Regions from separate parts of the Martinezella sp. CNPSo 3959 genome, predicted to be linked through region 3. Evidence: predicted binding sites of a transcription regulator. Region 3 holds the regulator's gene; each other region holds the start of a gene.
What was found. The regulator PhoB, encoded in region 3, activates phosphate uptake and scavenging genes when phosphate is short. The targets are predictions, from matches to a motif close to TGTCATNNANCTGTCAT.
Positions count from the first base shown of each region.

Region 1: AC13RE_RS03935 (DapH/DapD/GlmU-related protein) is a predicted target of PhoB. The motif match lies at 1,485-1,501, and genes of this name have one in related genera.
Region 2: olsB (l-ornithine N(alpha)-acyltransferase) is a predicted target of PhoB. The motif match lies at 2,383-2,399, and genes of this name have one in related genera.
Region 4: AC13RE_RS25475 (Orn/Lys/Arg family decarboxylase) is a predicted target of PhoB. The motif match lies at 1,515-1,531, and genes of this name have one in related genera.

Region 1 covers NZ_JBXSOV010000001.1:773,411-777,624, forward strand. Annotated here, with positions in the region: gene AC13RE_RS03930 (CDP-diacylglycerol diphosphatase) at 52-792, shown strand; gene AC13RE_RS03935 (DapH/DapD/GlmU-related protein) at 814-1,446, opposite strand; gene recN (DNA repair protein RecN) at 1,577-3,250, opposite strand; gene AC13RE_RS03945 (outer membrane protein assembly factor BamD) at 3,263-4,132, opposite strand.
Region 2 covers NZ_JBXSOV010000008.1:176,638-180,851, forward strand. Annotated here, with positions in the region: gene AC13RE_RS18560 (PAS domain-containing hybrid sensor histidine kinase/response regulator) at 1-2,215, shown strand, start outside; gene olsB (l-ornithine N(alpha)-acyltransferase) at 2,448-3,326, shown strand; gene AC13RE_RS18570 (DUF5939 domain-containing protein) at 3,333-4,214, opposite strand, start outside.
Region 3 covers NZ_JBXSOV010000004.1:28,442-32,655, forward strand. Annotated here, with positions in the region: gene pstA (phosphate ABC transporter permease PstA) at 1-145, shown strand, start outside; gene pstB (phosphate ABC transporter ATP-binding protein PstB) at 161-976, shown strand; gene phoU (phosphate signaling complex protein PhoU) at 1,028-1,741, shown strand; gene phoB (phosphate regulon transcriptional regulator PhoB) at 1,773-2,456, shown strand; gene AC13RE_RS12590 (GcrA family cell cycle regulator) at 2,548-3,084, opposite strand; gene AC13RE_RS12595 (aspartate aminotransferase family protein) at 3,509-4,214, shown strand, end outside.
Region 4 covers NZ_JBXSOV010000017.1:16,155-20,368, reverse strand. Annotated here, with positions in the region: gene AC13RE_RS25480 (adenine deaminase) at 1-1,445, shown strand, start outside; gene AC13RE_RS25475 (Orn/Lys/Arg family decarboxylase) at 1,576-3,933, shown strand; gene AC13RE_RS25470 (GNAT family N-acetyltransferase) at 3,954-4,214, shown strand, end outside.

The DNA of each region.
Region 1 (4,214 bases), on a different contig from region 3:
AGCGAGACCTCTGGAAATGATCGGATCGTCAGCAGAAATTCGAAATCACGCATGAAGCATCGTCTTGCCGTTCTCTCCATTTTTCTCATCGGTGCAGTCTTGATCATGAGCTCGTTCGTCAGCCGCTCTGCCTTGGGGCTGGTCGTTAGAGCTTGTGAGATCAACTCCACCCTGACAGGATCGCCATATCCGTGCCTCAAAATAGTGGAGTCGCCGGATCCGCTGTCGTCCTACGTTGTCCTTCGCGAACCGGCTGACAAAGAGCGAACCATTCTTGCGCCCCTCGCCGACGTCCCCGGTATCGAGGACCCTCGCCTTCTGACCGCAGGCGCGCCGAACTACTTTGAGGAAGCGTGGAAAGAGTTATCGGCAATCGATCCGCGTGCAACGAAGGCTTCGAGGCAGAATTTTGCTCTGGCGATAAACGCCGCCAGCTGGCGCACGCAAGATCGGCTTCACATTCATATGGGGTGCGAGACACCTCGCTTTAGGGCACTCTTGAAGGCTCATGTGACGGAGATTGAAAGCGGCCGGTTTACGGACCTGAAGACCCGAGCTGGCTGGTGGGCAAGTTTCCATACGGCCGATGACCTCTCGAATTTGAACCCGCTGCAACTCGTCGCGGATGGCATCGATGGCGCCCGTTCAAATATGGAAAACGTGGTGGTCGGCGTCTTTGGCGCCGTATTGCCTGACGGGCAGCATGGTTTCTATGTTCTGGCGAGAATAAACAAAGCACACAAATCCCGCGGGTCTGCGGAGGATATGATCGATCCTAAGTGCCGGCTATGATGCATGTCGCGCAGACGCGGATCAAGACCAGCGCTCGCAAAAGGCTTCTATGTCGCTTGATTGAAAATCAGCAAGCCGCTCGATGATTGTTTCAAACGGCCAATCCCACCAGGCAATGGACGCAAGCCTCTCTGCAATGCTTCGCGTGAAGCGCTCTCGAATGAATTTCGCGGGAATACCGCCGACGATCGTATATGGCTGGACATCTTTGGTGATGACTGCACCGGCTGCGAGCACGGCACCGTCTCCAACCTTTACGCCCGGCAAGACGGTCACGCCGTGACCAATCCAGACGTCATTGCCGATGACAGCGCGGTCTTCCTTCCGCCGATCGAAAAACGCATGATCCCGCACGGCGTCCGCCGAGTAATATTCCGGACAATAGGTGAAGCGATGCATCGAGGGGCGGTCCATCGGGTGATTGGGAGCACCGATCCTCACCTCCGCCGCAATGGCGCAAAACTTTCCAATCGTTGCGTCGCCGACGATGCAGCGGGGGCCCAGATAGGAGAAATCCCCGAGTTCGGCTGCGTGTAGAGATGTGTCTTCCAAAATCTCGCAGCATCTGCCGATGCGCGAATCTCTTATCTTCGCTGTCGGGTGGATAACGGTTTCCGCGATTTTGGGGCGATTTGGCTGTACGGTCGAGTGCATTGACGGTCTCCGGATTCCAGCCTGCCTAGCCGGGGACGATGAAGGACATGTGACGCAGGACTGCCGAAAGACCGAGCGAGATGTCCGTGGCAGATCGTGGCCGATATCTGCTCCATGGACAGTCGTGAGATCAGCCGTTGCCGGCCAGCAAGCGTTTGGCGGCCGCCCTCGCCTCTTCGGTCACAGAAGCGCCGGCAAGCATGCGTGCGATTTCCTCGGTGCGATCCTTCGGCTCCATGGTGGCGACGCGCGTGGAAATTTTTTCCGAGCCATCCGCGACCGGCCCCTTGGAGATCAGGAGATGCGTTGCGGCGCGAGCGGCGACCTGCGGTGCATGGGTAACCGACAGCACCTGTACGCGATCGGACAGGCGCTTCAGCCTCTGGCCAATCGCATCGGCGACGGCGCCACCGACACCGGTGTCAATTTCGTCGAATACGAGGGTCGGCGCCGAGCCGCGATCGGCGAGCGCAACCTTCAATGCCAGGAGAAAGCGCGACAGCTCGCCTCCGGAAGCAACCTTGGTGATCGGGCCTGGACGCGTACCGGGGTTGGTCTGAACGTGGAATTCGACGACATCGATGCCATCGGCCGTTCCGGCTTCGGGATCGCTTGATATCTCCACCATGAAACGCGCACGCTCGAGCTTCAGGGCTGGCAATTCGGCCATGACGGCCACTGCAAGCGCCTCGCCTGCGTGACGGCGCTTCTCCGACAGGCCGCGCGCGGCAACGTCGTAAGCCGCCTTTGCAGCGGCGAGCTCGGCGTCAAGTCGCGCCAGCCGCTCCTCGCCGGCATCGACATCTGCAAGATCGGAAATCATGCGTGCGGCCAGGGCCGGCAGTTCCGTCACCGGCACGGAATATTTACGCGAGGCGCCCCGCAACGCAAAGAGGCGCTCCTCGACCCGCTCCAGTTCGCGCGGATCGTATTCCGTCTTACGCAGCGCGGCTTCAACCTCCATCTGCGCGTTGGAAAGCTGATCGAGAGCGGCATCCAGCAATGCGACGGTATCTTCCAGAAGGCCAGGTGCCTCATGACTCTTTCGCTCCAGCCGGCGCACCAGCGAGGCGATATGCGGCACGGGCGATGCGTTGCCATTGAGGAATTCGGAGGCCTCGGCAATATCGCCGGCAATACGCTCGGCCTTCATCATCCGCGAGCGTTTTTCGGCAAGCTCGTCTTCTTCGCCGTCCTGCGGCGAGAGCTTCTCCAATTCCTCGACGGAGGCGCGAAGATAGTCGGCCTCGCGGGCGGCCCTCTCAACCTGCTCTCTATGCTTCCTTAACGTGCGATCGGTATCGCGCCAGATCTTGTAAAGCCTGCCGACTTCCTGCGCCTCGTCGGCGAGGCCAGCGAAAGCATCGAGCAAGATGCGGTGCGCATCCGTATCGACGAGCGCTCGGTCATCATGCTGACCGTGGATTTCGACAAGGAGCTGCCCGATCTGGCGCATGAGCTGAACGCTGAGGGCCTGATCGTTGACAAAGGCTTTGGTGCGGCCATCGGCGGATTGAACGCGGCGGAAAATCAAATCGCCGTCATCATCGATGCCGTTTTCGCGCAGAAGCTTGCGGGCTGGATGCTGCGTGCCGACATCGAACACAGCGGTCACCTGACCGCGCTCCTCGCCATGGCGCACAAGCCCGCCATCGCCACGCCCGCCCAGGGCCAGCGACAGGCTGTCAAGCAGGATGGATTTGCCCGCACCCGTCTCGCCGGTCAAAACCGAAAGCCCGGACTCGAAGGCAAGATCCAGCCGCTCGATCAAAACGATATCGCGGATCGAAAGCTGGATCAGCATCTGTGCTCAATCTCACGTCCCAAGAAGAAGTTTCTTGCCCGCCCTGGAAATCCACGAGCCCGAATTTTCGCTCGGCTCGACGCCGCCCTTCTGCAGCAGCTGATAGGAATCCTTATACCAGCGGCTGTCCGGATAGTTGTGACCGAGAACCGCGGCGGCCGTCTGGGCTTCGGGAACAATACCCATTGCATAATAGGCTTCGACGAGTCGTGCCAGCGCTTCTTCGATCTGGTTCGTCGTCGGATACTGCTCCACCACCACACGGAAGCGGGAGATGGCAGCCAGATAATCCTTGCGCTCCAGATAATAACGGCCGACCTGCATTTCCTTGCCGGCAAGCTGATCCTTGGCAAAGCGGATCTTTTCCTGAGCGTCGCTGACATATTGCGACTTCGGATAGGTGTTGACGAGCTTGGTCATCGCCTCGATCGTCTGCTGTGCAGCACGCTGGTCCTGCGTCACGTCCACTATCTGCTTGGCATAGGAAGAACCGACCAGATATTGCACATAGTCGGCATCTTCCGAGCCGGGATATTGCTTGAGATAGGTATTGCCGGTCTGCACCGCGTCGTCATACCGGCCTGTGCGGTATTTCACGAAGGTGCTCATTACCAATGCCTTGCGCGCCCATTCGGAGAAAGGTTGCTGCTGATTGATGGCATCGAACTTCTTGCCAGCCTCCGTCATGTTGCCAGCTTTGATGTTGGCAAGGCCCTGATTGTAGAGCATCTCCGGCGGATCGGTCTCGACACCAAGCTTGGTGATGTCGATATCCTTCTTCGTATTACACCCTGTCACCACCACACCGGTACCGGCCAGAAGGAACGATACGAGCAAAGCCCGTGCTGTGATATTCATGCGTTCAGACCTTGCAAAACCCATCGGATGACTGTCCCATAACCGTCGTTGCGGAGACGGCGTTCTCTCTCGCTGGCGTTTCTAGCCGCAAAAACACCATCAGGGC
Region 2 (4,214 bases), on a different contig from region 3:
GCCGGCCGCCGACGAGTCGTCGCTTGTAAAATCGACAGTACCGCGTGAGGCGGGGCAGCAATCGCTACCGCCCGCGCAGGCCCGGTCGTTGCTGGGCCATTGGCTGAATGGCGGGGGTCTTGTCGCTGGGGCAGCCTTTCTGGTGATTGGCTTTGCCGGAGGGCCGCTGCTGCTCGCGGGTCTGTTTGGTCTTGTGGCCCTTGCGCTTGCCGCTATCGGCATCGTCAAAGCTCGAGGCGCTGCGGACGAGCCCGAGATTGCTGCTGCCAATGCCAGCGAGAGCGAGCATGATCGCCTGTGGGAGTACAGGGAAAGCGCCAATCTCCTTGCCACCATCCATGATGCGCTCGGTGACATCACCGTCACACGCAGCATCGACCGGCGGATTATGCATGCCAATGCCACGTTCAGCCGATTGACCGGCAGGCCGCATCCGGAGGGCCTGACGCTGGAAGAGACCGGCCTCGTATTCCGTACCGTCACCGGCGCGAAGCATCAGGATGCGGAAATCGCAACGCCCGAGGGGCGGCGCATTTTTGCCTGGCACGATGTCATGTTCCGCGACGCGACGACGGGGCAATTATGCATACAGAGCGTCGCGCGCGACGTGACGGAGGAGCGGCAGGCTGCGCGCCTGCGCGAAGACGCCAGATTGAAGGCCGAGTATAACAGCGCCGCCAAATCCCGGCTGCTCGCCACCGTCAGCCATGAGATCCGCACGCCGCTGTCTGGCATTCTCGGCATGAACCATCTGCTCGCCCAGACGCCGTTGACCCTGGAGCAGGCAAATTATCTTACCGGCATTCGCCAATCGGGTCACGCGCTGGTGCAGCTGGTCGAGGATCTCCTTGATTTCTCCACGATCGAAGTCGGTCGCTTCCAGTTGCATCCACGGCAGGAGGCTTTACGGCCGCTGCTGGAAGGCGTCATCGAGATGCTCGCCCATCGCGCCCATGAAAAGGGCATAGAAATCGCTGCAAGCGTTGCGGCCGATGTTCCGGAGAACTTGGAGTTTGATCCAGCCCGGCTGCGCCAGATTCTGTTCAATGTTATCGGCAACGCGGTGAAATTCACCCAGACCGGCGGTGTACTTGTCGGCGTCGATCTCAATGGCCGGGATTTGACGATATCGGTGCGCGATAGCGGTCCCGGCATGACCGAGGAGGAGCAGGCCCGTGTCTTCGGCGAGTTCGAGCAAGCCGGTACCACGGTAGAAAGAAGCGCCGGCACCGGTCTCGGCCTTGCCATCTCCGCCCGCATCCTGCGCGAATTCGGTGGCGGCCTCAGCGTCGCGAGCGAGCGCGGCAAGGGCAGCGAGTTCGTCATCTCCTTCCCGGTCCGCCTGGTTGCCGGAGAGAACGGAAGCGACCGGCGCAATACCATGCTCAGAGGCTCTCGTATCCTGCTGCTTGCCCCCGAAGGCGCGGCAAGTACGGCCATCATGCGGACCATACAGACGCTCGGCGGTCGCTGCCGGCTGATCGGCCCCGGTGACATGGACGATCTTCTGCCTTCCTTCCCCATGGGCGAAGGCGGGGTGTGGACGGATCTCATCGTCGATCATCGCATGGCGCCCTGGTATTTCAGCGAGGGAAATGCGCTTGCGGTGCCTCGGCTGCGCAAGATCTTCCTGGTCAATCCCGAGGAGCGCAACACTCATCCGCTCGATCTTTTCGATGCCTGGCTCATCCGGCCGCTGCGCGAGCAGTCGCTGATCGATGTGCTGAGAGGCCGCATGCGCGGCATGGAGAGACGCGACGCCTTGATCGAGGCCGTTTCCGAGATCGGTATAACGACGCCGGAGGCGGAGGAGGACCGTGCGCTCGATATCCTGCTGGGCGAGGATGACCCGGTCAACGCGATGCTGGTTCGGGCCATGCTCTCCAAGGCCGGCCACAGGGTCCGCCTCGTCGAGGATTTCGATGGCCTTCGAGCCCGCATCGAAAAGCTCGAAACGCGGCCGGAGGTACTGGTCACGGATTTCAACATGCCGGGCGGCACGGGTGCGGCCGTGCTTGCGCAACTGCGGGCCCATGAACGAAGGCATGGCCTTCCTTCGCTGCCGATCGTCGTACTGACCGCAGACAGCCGCGATTCGATCCGTCGCCAGGCGCTGTTGGCCGGTGCCGATGCCGTCATCATAAAGCCGGTCGATCCTGAGAAGCTGAAGACAGTGCTGAACGGCCTATCCAGATCGGTTTTCGAACGCGCCTGAAAATTATTTTCCGATCTTCGAGTGACGAACAAGGAAGCCGGCTCATCAATGTTCGATAGAGGCCGAAAAGAAGGCTCAACCTGCGGCATTTGCGGCCGCTAAGTTGGGGACGGGGCGCCTATTCGAATATTGCAATGGGCACGGTTCTTGCATTTAGCAAGGCTGCGTGTCACTTTCCTGTCGCACGAATTTGGTTTATGGCGCTATATCGGCCCGCAGGGGGAGAATCGCCATGTCCATCGAAATTTTGAATCGCGAAGCTCAGGGCGAAATGGTTCAGTCTTCAAAGGCAACGGTTGAGCCGGTTGCCAGCGATGTGCTCGGACGCATCGGAAATCTCGAAACGCGCCTTGCCCGCACGGCGCGCGAAATCGATGCCGCTCAGGCCGTACGCTACCGCGTTTTCGTCGAGGAGATGAACGCGCAATTGCCGGCTGACGCCATGCGTCGCCAGCGTGACGTCGATAGCTGGGACGCCATTTGCGACCATCTTCTGGTGCTGGATCGATCGATCGAAGGCGATTCGGAAGACCAGATCGTCGGCACCTACCGCCTGCTGCGCCAGGAAGTGGCCATGGCAAATGGTGGCTTCTATTCGTCATCGGAATTCGACATCGACGCACTGCTTGCCCGTCATCCCGACAAGCGTTTCATGGAACTCGGCCGTTCCTGCGTGCTGCCGGATTACCGCAACAAGCGCACGGTCGAGCTGCTCTGGCAGGGCAATTGGGCCTATGCGCTGAAGCATGGCATGGGCGCGATGATCGGTTGCGCCTCCTTCCCCGGTGTCCTGCCGGAACAGCACGCGCTCGCCTTGTCCTTTCTCTATCACAATGTTGTCGCCAAGGATGACTGGGCCGTCGGTGCACTGCCGTCGCTCGCCCGGACCATGGACCTGATGCCGGTCGAGGCCATCAATCCGAAGAAAGCGCTGATGGCGATGCCGCCCTTGATCAAGGGCTATCTGCGCCTTGGCGCCATGGTCGGCTCGACCGCCGTCGTCGATCAGGCCTTCAACACCACGGATGTCCTGATCGTCCTGCCGATCGCCAGCATCTCCAACCGCTACGTGAACTACTACGGAGCGGATGCCGGTCGCTTTGCCAGCTGAGGACTATCAAGGGATCGCGAAAATATCGATCGCGTCGGTGATGCCGCGCAGCGCGACATGATGCGATTGCGGCGTGAGACCGCGTCTTGTCATCAGTTCGGCAGCGCGAGGATGATCGAGCACCGAACTGGTGGCGAAGATTTCGCGTGATGTGGCGAGATGCTGGACGCGGGATGCGATATTGACCGTCTGCCCGAAATAATCCTGTCGTTCGTTCAGGCTCACGGCGATGCACGGCCCCTCGTGGATGCCGATTTTCAGGAGAAGGTCGTCGTTGCCGCGCTCATTGTTGAGGCTGAGCATGGCCTCGCGCATCCGCATCGCCGCGGTGAGCGCCCGATCCGGCGTCGGGAAGGTCGCCATGACCGCATCGCCGATCGTCTTGACGACGGCACCCGCCTCCGCTGCCACGATCTCGTGCAGGATGCCGAAATGCGTCTTGACCAGATCGAAGGCAGCGAGATCGCCGACCCTTTCGTATAATTCCGTGGAACCGCGCAGGTCGGTGAACAGAAAGGTGAGGCTGGTGATCTTCAGCCGCTGATCGATGTCGATCGTATCCGTGCGGTAGATGTCGCGGAAGGTCTGGTTGGAAAGCAGGTGCTTGGCGGTCAGAAATGGCCGGCGCTGTCCAAGCAGCGTATGAAGAGCCTCGTTTGCCACGCAGATCGACGGCAGCACGCGAAGGTCCGTGTGGTTCTCCATCTGGATGCGCAAGGGGCCGGGCCGCAACTCGATAGCTTCGCTGTGCCGGTGCATGCGATCGAAAACGATTGAAAGAGCCTGCCTTTCCCTAGACGGCTCGCCCTTCACATCGAGGAATTGCGCCGCATGCGTGACAGGCTCGAAGATAATGGTGAATTCCGCCGGCAATTGAAGCGATATCAC
Region 3 (4,214 bases):
GGTGCAGATCTACATGTGGGCGAGCGAAGCCGAGCGGGCCTTTGTCGAAAGGACGTCGGGTGCCATCATCGTGCTTCTCTTCTTCCTCGTCGCGATGAACATCGGCGCCATCCTGCTGCGCCGCCGCTTTGAGCGGCGCTGGTAAGGGAGGGCGCACGAAATGAACATGATGACGGAAGCCGCCAGCGAAAAAGCATTGTCCAGGAAGATGATGACGATCCCCTACAAGATGATCGGCCAGGACGTTTCTGTGTTCTACGGCGACAAGCGGGCGCTCTTTGACGTCAATTTGAAGATCCGCGCGAATACGGTTACGGCTTTGATCGGCCCTTCCGGTTGCGGCAAGTCCACCTTCCTGCGCTGCCTCAATCGCATGAACGATACGATCGAGACCTGCCGCGTCACCGGCAAGATCACGCTCGACGATCAGGATGTCTACGACGACAGCATCGACGTGGTGGAGTTGCGCGCCCGCGTCGGCATGGTCTTCCAGAAGCCCAACCCGTTTCCGAAGTCCATCTATGAGAACGTCGCCTACGGCCCGCGCATCCATGGCCTGCATCGCTCAAAGGCCGATCTCGAGCATATCGTCGAGCGCAGTCTTCAGAAGGCCGGTCTCTGGGGCGAGGTGAAGGATCGGCTCCATGATGCCGGCACGAGCCTGTCCGGCGGTCAGCAGCAGCGTCTGTGCATCGCCCGCGCCGTCGCGGTCAGTCCGGAAGTCATCCTGATGGACGAGCCATGCTCGGCGCTCGACCCCATCGCAACCGCCAAGGTTGAGGATCTCATCCACGAACTGCGGGAGAATTTCACCATCGTCATCGTGACGCACTCCATGCAGCAGGCAGCCCGCGTCTCGCAGCGTACCGCAATGTTCCATCTCGGCCACCTGGTCGAGGAGAACGACACCGATAAGATGTTCACCAATCCCGACGATTTCCGCACGCAGGATTACATCATGGGCCGTTTTGGTTGATGATGTCAGGCGCGCGGCTCATTTCACACAGTTCACCTTGAGGATAGAAAAATGGTCTCCACTCACATTCTCTCTGCCTATGACGAAGACCTGAAGTTCCTGACGCGCCGCATTGCTGAAATGGGCGGCCTGGCAGAGCAGATGGTTAGCGACAGCGTACGCGCGCTGGTCAACAGCGACACTGCCCTGGCCCAGAAGGTCATCTCCGACGACGTCGTTCTCGATCATGCCGAGCGCGAAGTCGGCGACAAGGCGATCGTCACCATCGCCCGCCGTCAGCCGATGGCGGCTGACCTGCGTGAAATCATGGGCTCGATCCGCATCGCCTCCGATCTGGAGCGCGTCGGCGATCTCGGCAAGAACACCGCAAAGCGCGTCATCGCCGTCCAGGGCACCGGTGTCCCGCGCCGTCTCGCTCGCGGCATCGAGCATCTCTCCGAACTGGCGCTGAGCCAGCTCAAGGAAGTTCTGGATGTCTACGCGACCCGCTCGCCGGACAAGGCCGTGTCGATCCGCGAACGCGACGAGGAAATCGACGCCATGTACACCTCGCTCTTTCGCGAGATGCTGACCTACATGATGGAAGATCCGCGCAACATCACCACCTGCACGCATCTTCTTTTCTGCGCCAAGAACATCGAGCGCATCGGCGATCATGCCACCAACATCGCCGAGACGATCTATTACATGGCGACGGGCGCGCAGCCGGAAGGCGAGCGCCCGAAGGACGATACCGCCAATACCGTCGGCGCAGTGACGGAATAATCCGAAAGCGAAGAAAGGAGACCATAGGCGCATGGTTCCGAGAGTTGCTGTTGTAGAAGACGAGGAAGCGCTCAGCGTTCTGCTGCGCTACAATCTTGAGGCCGAAGGCTTCGAGGTAGACACGATCCTCAGAGGCGATGAGGCCGAGCTGCGTCTCCAGGAGCGCATCCCCGATCTCCTGATCCTCGACTGGATGCTCCCCGGCGTGTCCGGCATCGAGCTCTGCCGCCGGCTGCGTATGCGGCCGGAGACGGAGCGTCTGCCGATCATCATGCTGACGGCGCGCGGCGAGGAAAGCGAGCGCGTGCGCGGGCTTTCGACCGGCGCGGACGATTATGTCGTCAAGCCGTTCTCGACGCCGGAGCTGATGGCCCGCGTCAAGGCGATGCTGCGGCGTGCCCGCCCGGAGGTTCTCTCCACGGTGCTGCGCTGCGGCGATATCGAGCTGGATCGCGAAACCCATCGCGTCCACCGCAAGAGCCGCGAAGTGCGGCTGGGGCCCACGGAATTCCGCCTGCTGGAGTTCCTGATGTCCTCGCCGGGCCGCGTCTTCTCGCGTTCGCAGCTGCTGGACGGCGTATGGGGTCACGATATCTACGTCGACGAACGCACGGTCGACGTCCATGTCGGCCGCCTGCGCAAGGCGCTCAATTTCTCCAATATGCAGGATGTCATCCGCACCGTTCGCGGCGCGGGCTACTCCATGGAGGCCTGATCGGGTATCCCCGATCAGGCATTCAACATAGCGGCGGAAACAGAAAACAGGCCCCAAGGGCCCGTTTCTTTTATCTCATCGATGGCGCGTCTCAGCCGCGTGGTTGCGCTGGCCGACGGCGTTCATGCACCGGCTGGTAGGCCAGGCGCTGATGGTAGGTGCAGTAAGGCGATGAATCTGGGCTTTCGTTGCCGCAGAAATGGAAATCGTCCTTCAGCGGATCGCCGACCGGCCACTTGCAGGTGCGCTCCGTCAGTTCCGTCAGGCCGAGGCGGCGGGAGATCGGAACGACGACGTTCGATGCCGGGCGATACTGGATTTCATTGACGGAATCGATCTCGATCTCTTCCTTCAGCATGGTTGCGCCCTGCTGGCGGGCAACCACCGTGCGGGTAGCAACGCGCGATCCGTAGGTCGCAGCGCGAGGTGCCGCTGCGCTTCGCTTCGGCGTGCGCGCTGCGGTTGTCGTGCCGCCCGCCTTCGCTCGGCCGGGGAGGTTCAGGCGATGTACCTTGCCGATAACGGCATTACGGCTCACGCCACCGAGCTGCGCAGCGATCTGGCTGGCGCTCAATCCTTCGGACCATAGCTTTTTCAGCTTCTCGACGCGTTCGTCTGTCCAATTCATGCCCTGTCTCCGCTGTCGCGTTTCCGATGGCAGAATCCCTCACCATTGCCTCGCATGGTATCGAGGCGCGAAACGCTCTAAAATTGTGGTGACTAGTTCCGCCGCATGCAGTCTAGCAATTGGTTTTTAACCTAGTGTGAGGCTGACTCCGTGACAAGAGTCGCGGGAATCTTGAGGAATCGATTTCGAGGTTTTCCCCAACTTGCTGTCCGGGCGTGGCATTTCTGCCATAGGCGCCGCCCGATGCATCTCTTTTGCCGGCAAGCGTTTTCTCGCACCTGCTAAAACGGCAGTTTTGTTGACATCGCGGTGCAAAACATCAATAGTGCCCAAGCCGCCGCAAGGCGGCATTTTTGATTTTTTCGGACCCGTTTCATCAAATGGAAGCGATCGGTCCTTAAAGTTGTGATCAGGAGATATGGCCATGGCCGAGACCACGCCGCTTTACGACACCTACTTGCGCGCTCCGCTGCGGTTCGAGCGAGGCGAGGGCGTCTGGCTGGTCACTGAGAATGGCGAACGCTACCTCGATTTCGCAGCCGGCGTCGCGGTCAATTCGCTCGGTCATGCTCATCCCCATCTTGTCGCCGAGCTGAAGGCGCAGGCCGACAAGGTCTGGCACCTGTCCAACCTCTATGAGGTGCCCGGCCAGGAGAAGCTGTCGAAGCGGCTGACGGAGGTGACCTTCGCCGACAAGGTGTTCTTCACCAATTCGGGCGCGGAGGCGCTGGAGTGCGCCATCAAGACTGCGCGGCGCTATCAGTTCGCCAAGGGGCATCCCGAGAAGTTCCATATCATCACCTTCGAAGGCGCCTTCCACGGCCGCACCATCGCAACGATCGCCGCCGGTGGCCAGGAGAAGTATATCGAAGGCTTCGGCCCGAAGGCACCGGGCTTCGACCAGGTGGAGTTCGGCGATCTCGATGCCGTGCGCGCCGCCATCACGGATGCGACGGCTGCGATCCTGATCGAGCCGGTTCAGGGCGAGGGCGGCATCCGCCCGGCGACCAACGAATTCCTGCGGGGGCTGCGGGAGATCTGCGATGAGCACGGCCTGCTTTTGATCCTCGACGAAGTTCAGTGCGGTGTCGGCCGTACCGGCAAGCTCTTTGCCCATGAATGGTCCGGCA
Region 4 (4,214 bases), on a different contig from region 3:
TCTGCTGGGACCCGCATGAAATCGGCAACGTCACTGGCCTCGATGGCATTCGATGGGCGCTTGAGGAGACACAGCAATTGCCGCTGCGCTTCCTGACCCTGGCACCATCCTGCGTCCCTTCGGCGCCCGGCCTGGAACTTGCCGGCGCGGAATTCCGGTCAGGCGAAATGGCGATCATGCTCAGTTGGCCGGAGATTTCCGGCGTCGCCGAAGTAATGAACATGCGAGGGGTCCTTGAGCGAAGCGAGCCGATGCGCAGCGTCCTCAAGGCCGGACTTGCGAGCGGCAAGCGCGTTTGCGGTCATGCTCGCGGCCTCGAAGGCGCGGAATTGCAAGCCTTTGTCGCCGCAGGCATCCAATCCGATCACGAACTCACCTCAGGCGAGGACTTGCTGGCGAAATTACGGGCGGGCCTGACCATCGAGTTGCGCGGTTCTCATGACTATGTCCTGCCCGGCATTGTCGAGGCCCTGAAAAAGCTGCCTCATCTGCCGCAAACACTGACGATCTGCACCGATGACGTCTTCCCCGACGACCTCGTGAATGACGGCGCGATGTCATCAGTCCTGCGGCGCCTCATAGGCTATGGCATGAAGCCGGTCGATGCCATCCGCGCCGCCACGCTCAACGCCGCTATGTGGTTGAACCGTTATGATCTGGGGTTGGTCGCGCCCGGCCGCCGCGCCGACATCGTCATCCTCTCCGATCTGGAAAGGATCGTGGTCGACCGCGTCTATGCATCGGGGCGTGAAGTTGCCAGCGGCGGCAATCTTATTGGAAGAGGCACGAGCGTGTCCTCGGATGCCTATCGCGACACCGTAAAGCTTGAGAAACTTTCCGCCACCGATTTCACCATCACTCTGCCAGGTATGACTGAGGCAAGGGTGAACACCGTCGTCAGTCCGCGGTTTACAAAATGGGGAGAGGCGGCCGTCAAAGTCGAAGACGGCAAGCTCGTTCTGCCTGATCACATGCTCCTGATGGCCGTCATCCACCGCCATGGCAGAAAAGAGCCGACGCCGGTCATCGGCATCCTGGAGGACTGGGGCTATTGGCGCGGTGCTCTGGCAACGACGATATCGCATGACAGCCATAACCTCACGATCTTCGGCCGCGATCCGGCGGATATGGCTGCGGCGGCCAATGCCGTCATCGAGGCCGGCGGCGGCATGGCGACGGCGGCCGATGGCGAGGTGACGGCAGTGCTTCCCCTGCCCGTCTGCGGCTTGCTGTCGGATGCGCCCGCAAAGGACGTGGCCGATGACTTCGCCAGGCTGCGCGCGGCGGCCGATGCCATCGCTGACTGGATGCCGCCCATTCGCACTTTCAAGGCAGTCGTCGGAGCAAGCCTCGCCTGCAATCCCGGCCCGCATGTGACCGATCTCGGACTGACCGACGGAACTACCCGGGACATCAGACCGCTTCTGGCTGCAAGCCGAAACTGAAGTCACCGGCCAAACGGTAATACTGCCGATTTAGAAGAACATCCGAACCGCAGTGGACGTCCTCTATTCTGTCACATCCATGTCATGAAATACGCCGACACCTCATGCCAAATCAGGAGCGGGTACTCAGATGGATTATTTCAGACGTTTCAACTTTCTGTTCGCGACGCCAACCTTTGACAATGAGGATCTGGAGGGTGCCCGCTACAATCAGATCGTCGAGGAGATCGAACGCTCCGGTTTCGAGGTGGTGCGCGCGCGCAATCTCGAAGATGCCGAGATCGCCGTACAGACGGATGCCGCTATCGGCTGCATGCTGGTCGACTGGGGCAAGAAGGGCCTGGAAGGCAAGACAGCCTCTCTCATCAACCTCATGCGCCGGCGCGGCCTCGAATTCCCCATCATCCTGCTGATCCGTCGCAAGCGCTTCGAGGATGTGCCGGTCGAAGTCCTCGATTTTATCGACGGCTACGTCTTCCTGTCAGAAGAAACGCCCGCTTTCATCGCTAAGAGCCTCATCAGCCGCCTCAAGCAATATGCCGAAACGCTGAAGACGCCGTTCTTCGGCGCTCTCGTCGATTATGCCGAGGAGGGTAATCACCTCTGGACCTGCCCCGGGCACAATGGCGGCATCTTCTATAGCCGCAGCCCCATCGGTCGGGTCTTTATGGAACATTTGGGTGAAGCGGTCTTCCGCGACGATCTCGACAATTCCGTGCTCGATCTCGGCGACCTCCTGACCCATGAGGGACCTGCGCTTGCCGCGCAAAAGGAAGCAGCCAAGATCTTCGGCGCCGAGAAGACCTATTTCGTGCTGAACGGCACCTCCACGTCAAACAAGGTCGCGCTCTCGGCGCTCGTGACCGACGGCGATCTCGTGCTGTTCGACCGCAACAACCACAAGGCCGCCCATCACGGCGCCCTGATGATCTCGGGCGGTATTCCGGTCTATCTGCCGACCAGACGCAATCTCTATGGCCTCATCGGTCCGATGGATTTCGCTGAAATGGACGAGGACGCGCTGCGCGAGCGTATCCGCACCCATCCGCTGGTGAAAGATCCGGAGGCCTACAAGAAGCCTCGGCCGTTCCGCGTCGCGGTCGTGGAACAGTGCACCTATGACGGCACCATCCACAATGCTGAGATGATCCTCAAGCGCATCGGCCATCTCTGCGATTACATTCTTTTCGACGAGGCCTGGGCCGGCTTCATGAAGTTTCATCCGCTTTATGCCGGGCGCTTTGCCATGGGTCTTTCCGACCTCGGCCCGGATGCGCCTGGTATCATCGCCACCCAATCCACCCATAAGCAGCTGGCAAGCTTCTCGCAGGCCTCGCAGATCCACATGAAGGATAGGCACATCACCGGCCAGAAGCGCCGCGTAGAGCACCGGCGCTTCAACGAAAGCTTCATGCAGCACGCTTCGACCTCGCCCTTCTATCCGCTGTTTGCCTCGCTCGACGTCGGCGCGCAGATGATGAAGGGCCGCTCGGGCGAAGTGCTCTGGGACGACACGATCCGTCTCGGCATCGAACTGCGCAAGAAAATCCGTGCCGTGCGCCGCGAATTCGAGGAGAAGGAGCATCGTCAGGAACGTCGCTGGTTCTTCGAGCCTTTCGTGCCGGATCGGGTCGCGATCCCGGATGTGTCGAGCCCAGGCGCCGTGCATGACGTGTCGTGGGAAAGCGTCGCGACCGACCAACTCGCCACCAATCCCGCCTTCTGGCACCTGACGCCCGATGCGGCATGGCACGGCTTTTCCGGTATGGAACCGGGCTTTGCCATGACAGACCCGAACAAGCTTACCCTGCTGACACCGGGCTTTGATCGCCGAACGGGGAAATACACGGAACACGGCATACCGGCACCCGTGGTCGCGCAATATCTGCGCGAAAACCGTATCGTCGCGGAAAAGAACGATCTCAATTCGCTGCTCTTCCTCCTTACCCCCGGTGTCGAAGCCAGCAAGGCCGGCACGTTGATCAGCGGCCTTGTCGCCTTCAAGAAGCTTCATGACGACAATGCGCTGCTGGAAGAAGCAATCCCGGAATTCTATCGCCGCCGTCCAGGCCGCTATGCAGGCGTGCGCCTGCGCGATCTTTGCGCTGAAATGCACAATTTCTTCCGCCAGGCCGATGTGAGCGCCCTGCAGACAAAACAGTTTTCCGCCGAACACCTGCCGCCGATCGCCATGTCGCCGCATGATGCTGCGCGCTGCCTCGTTCGCAACGATGTCGACTATCTGCCGATCGACGCTATCGCCGGCCGCATCGCAACGACACCCTTCGTCGTCTATCCTCCGGGTATCGCGACGATCGTGCCGGGCGAGCGCCTGACGGAGCAGGCAAAACCCATGATCGACTATCTCAAGATGTTTGAAACCTGCTTCAACACCTTCCCCGGTTTCGAGGTGGAGATTCAAGGCCTCTATCGCGAGATCGATGCAGCCGGCAAAATCCGGCTCTATACCTACGTCGTCGCGGAATAGGCTGGAAATTCGGATTGGTCATGAAGCAGGATAAAACAATCATCGTTCGTCCGTCCCGGGAGAGCGACGTCGATGCCATGCTGGCAATCTATCGCCGCCATATTCACCGCGGCGTCGAGGCTGGGGTTGATGATAGCGACACGCCGCAGCCGGACGATCTGCGCGAACGGCGCAAGAATTTGAAGGACAAACGCTTCCCACATGTCGTTGCGATCGAGGGTGAGAAGGTCGTCGGCTATGCCTATGTGGTATTGTTTCGTAAGCGCCCTGCCTATCGCTAC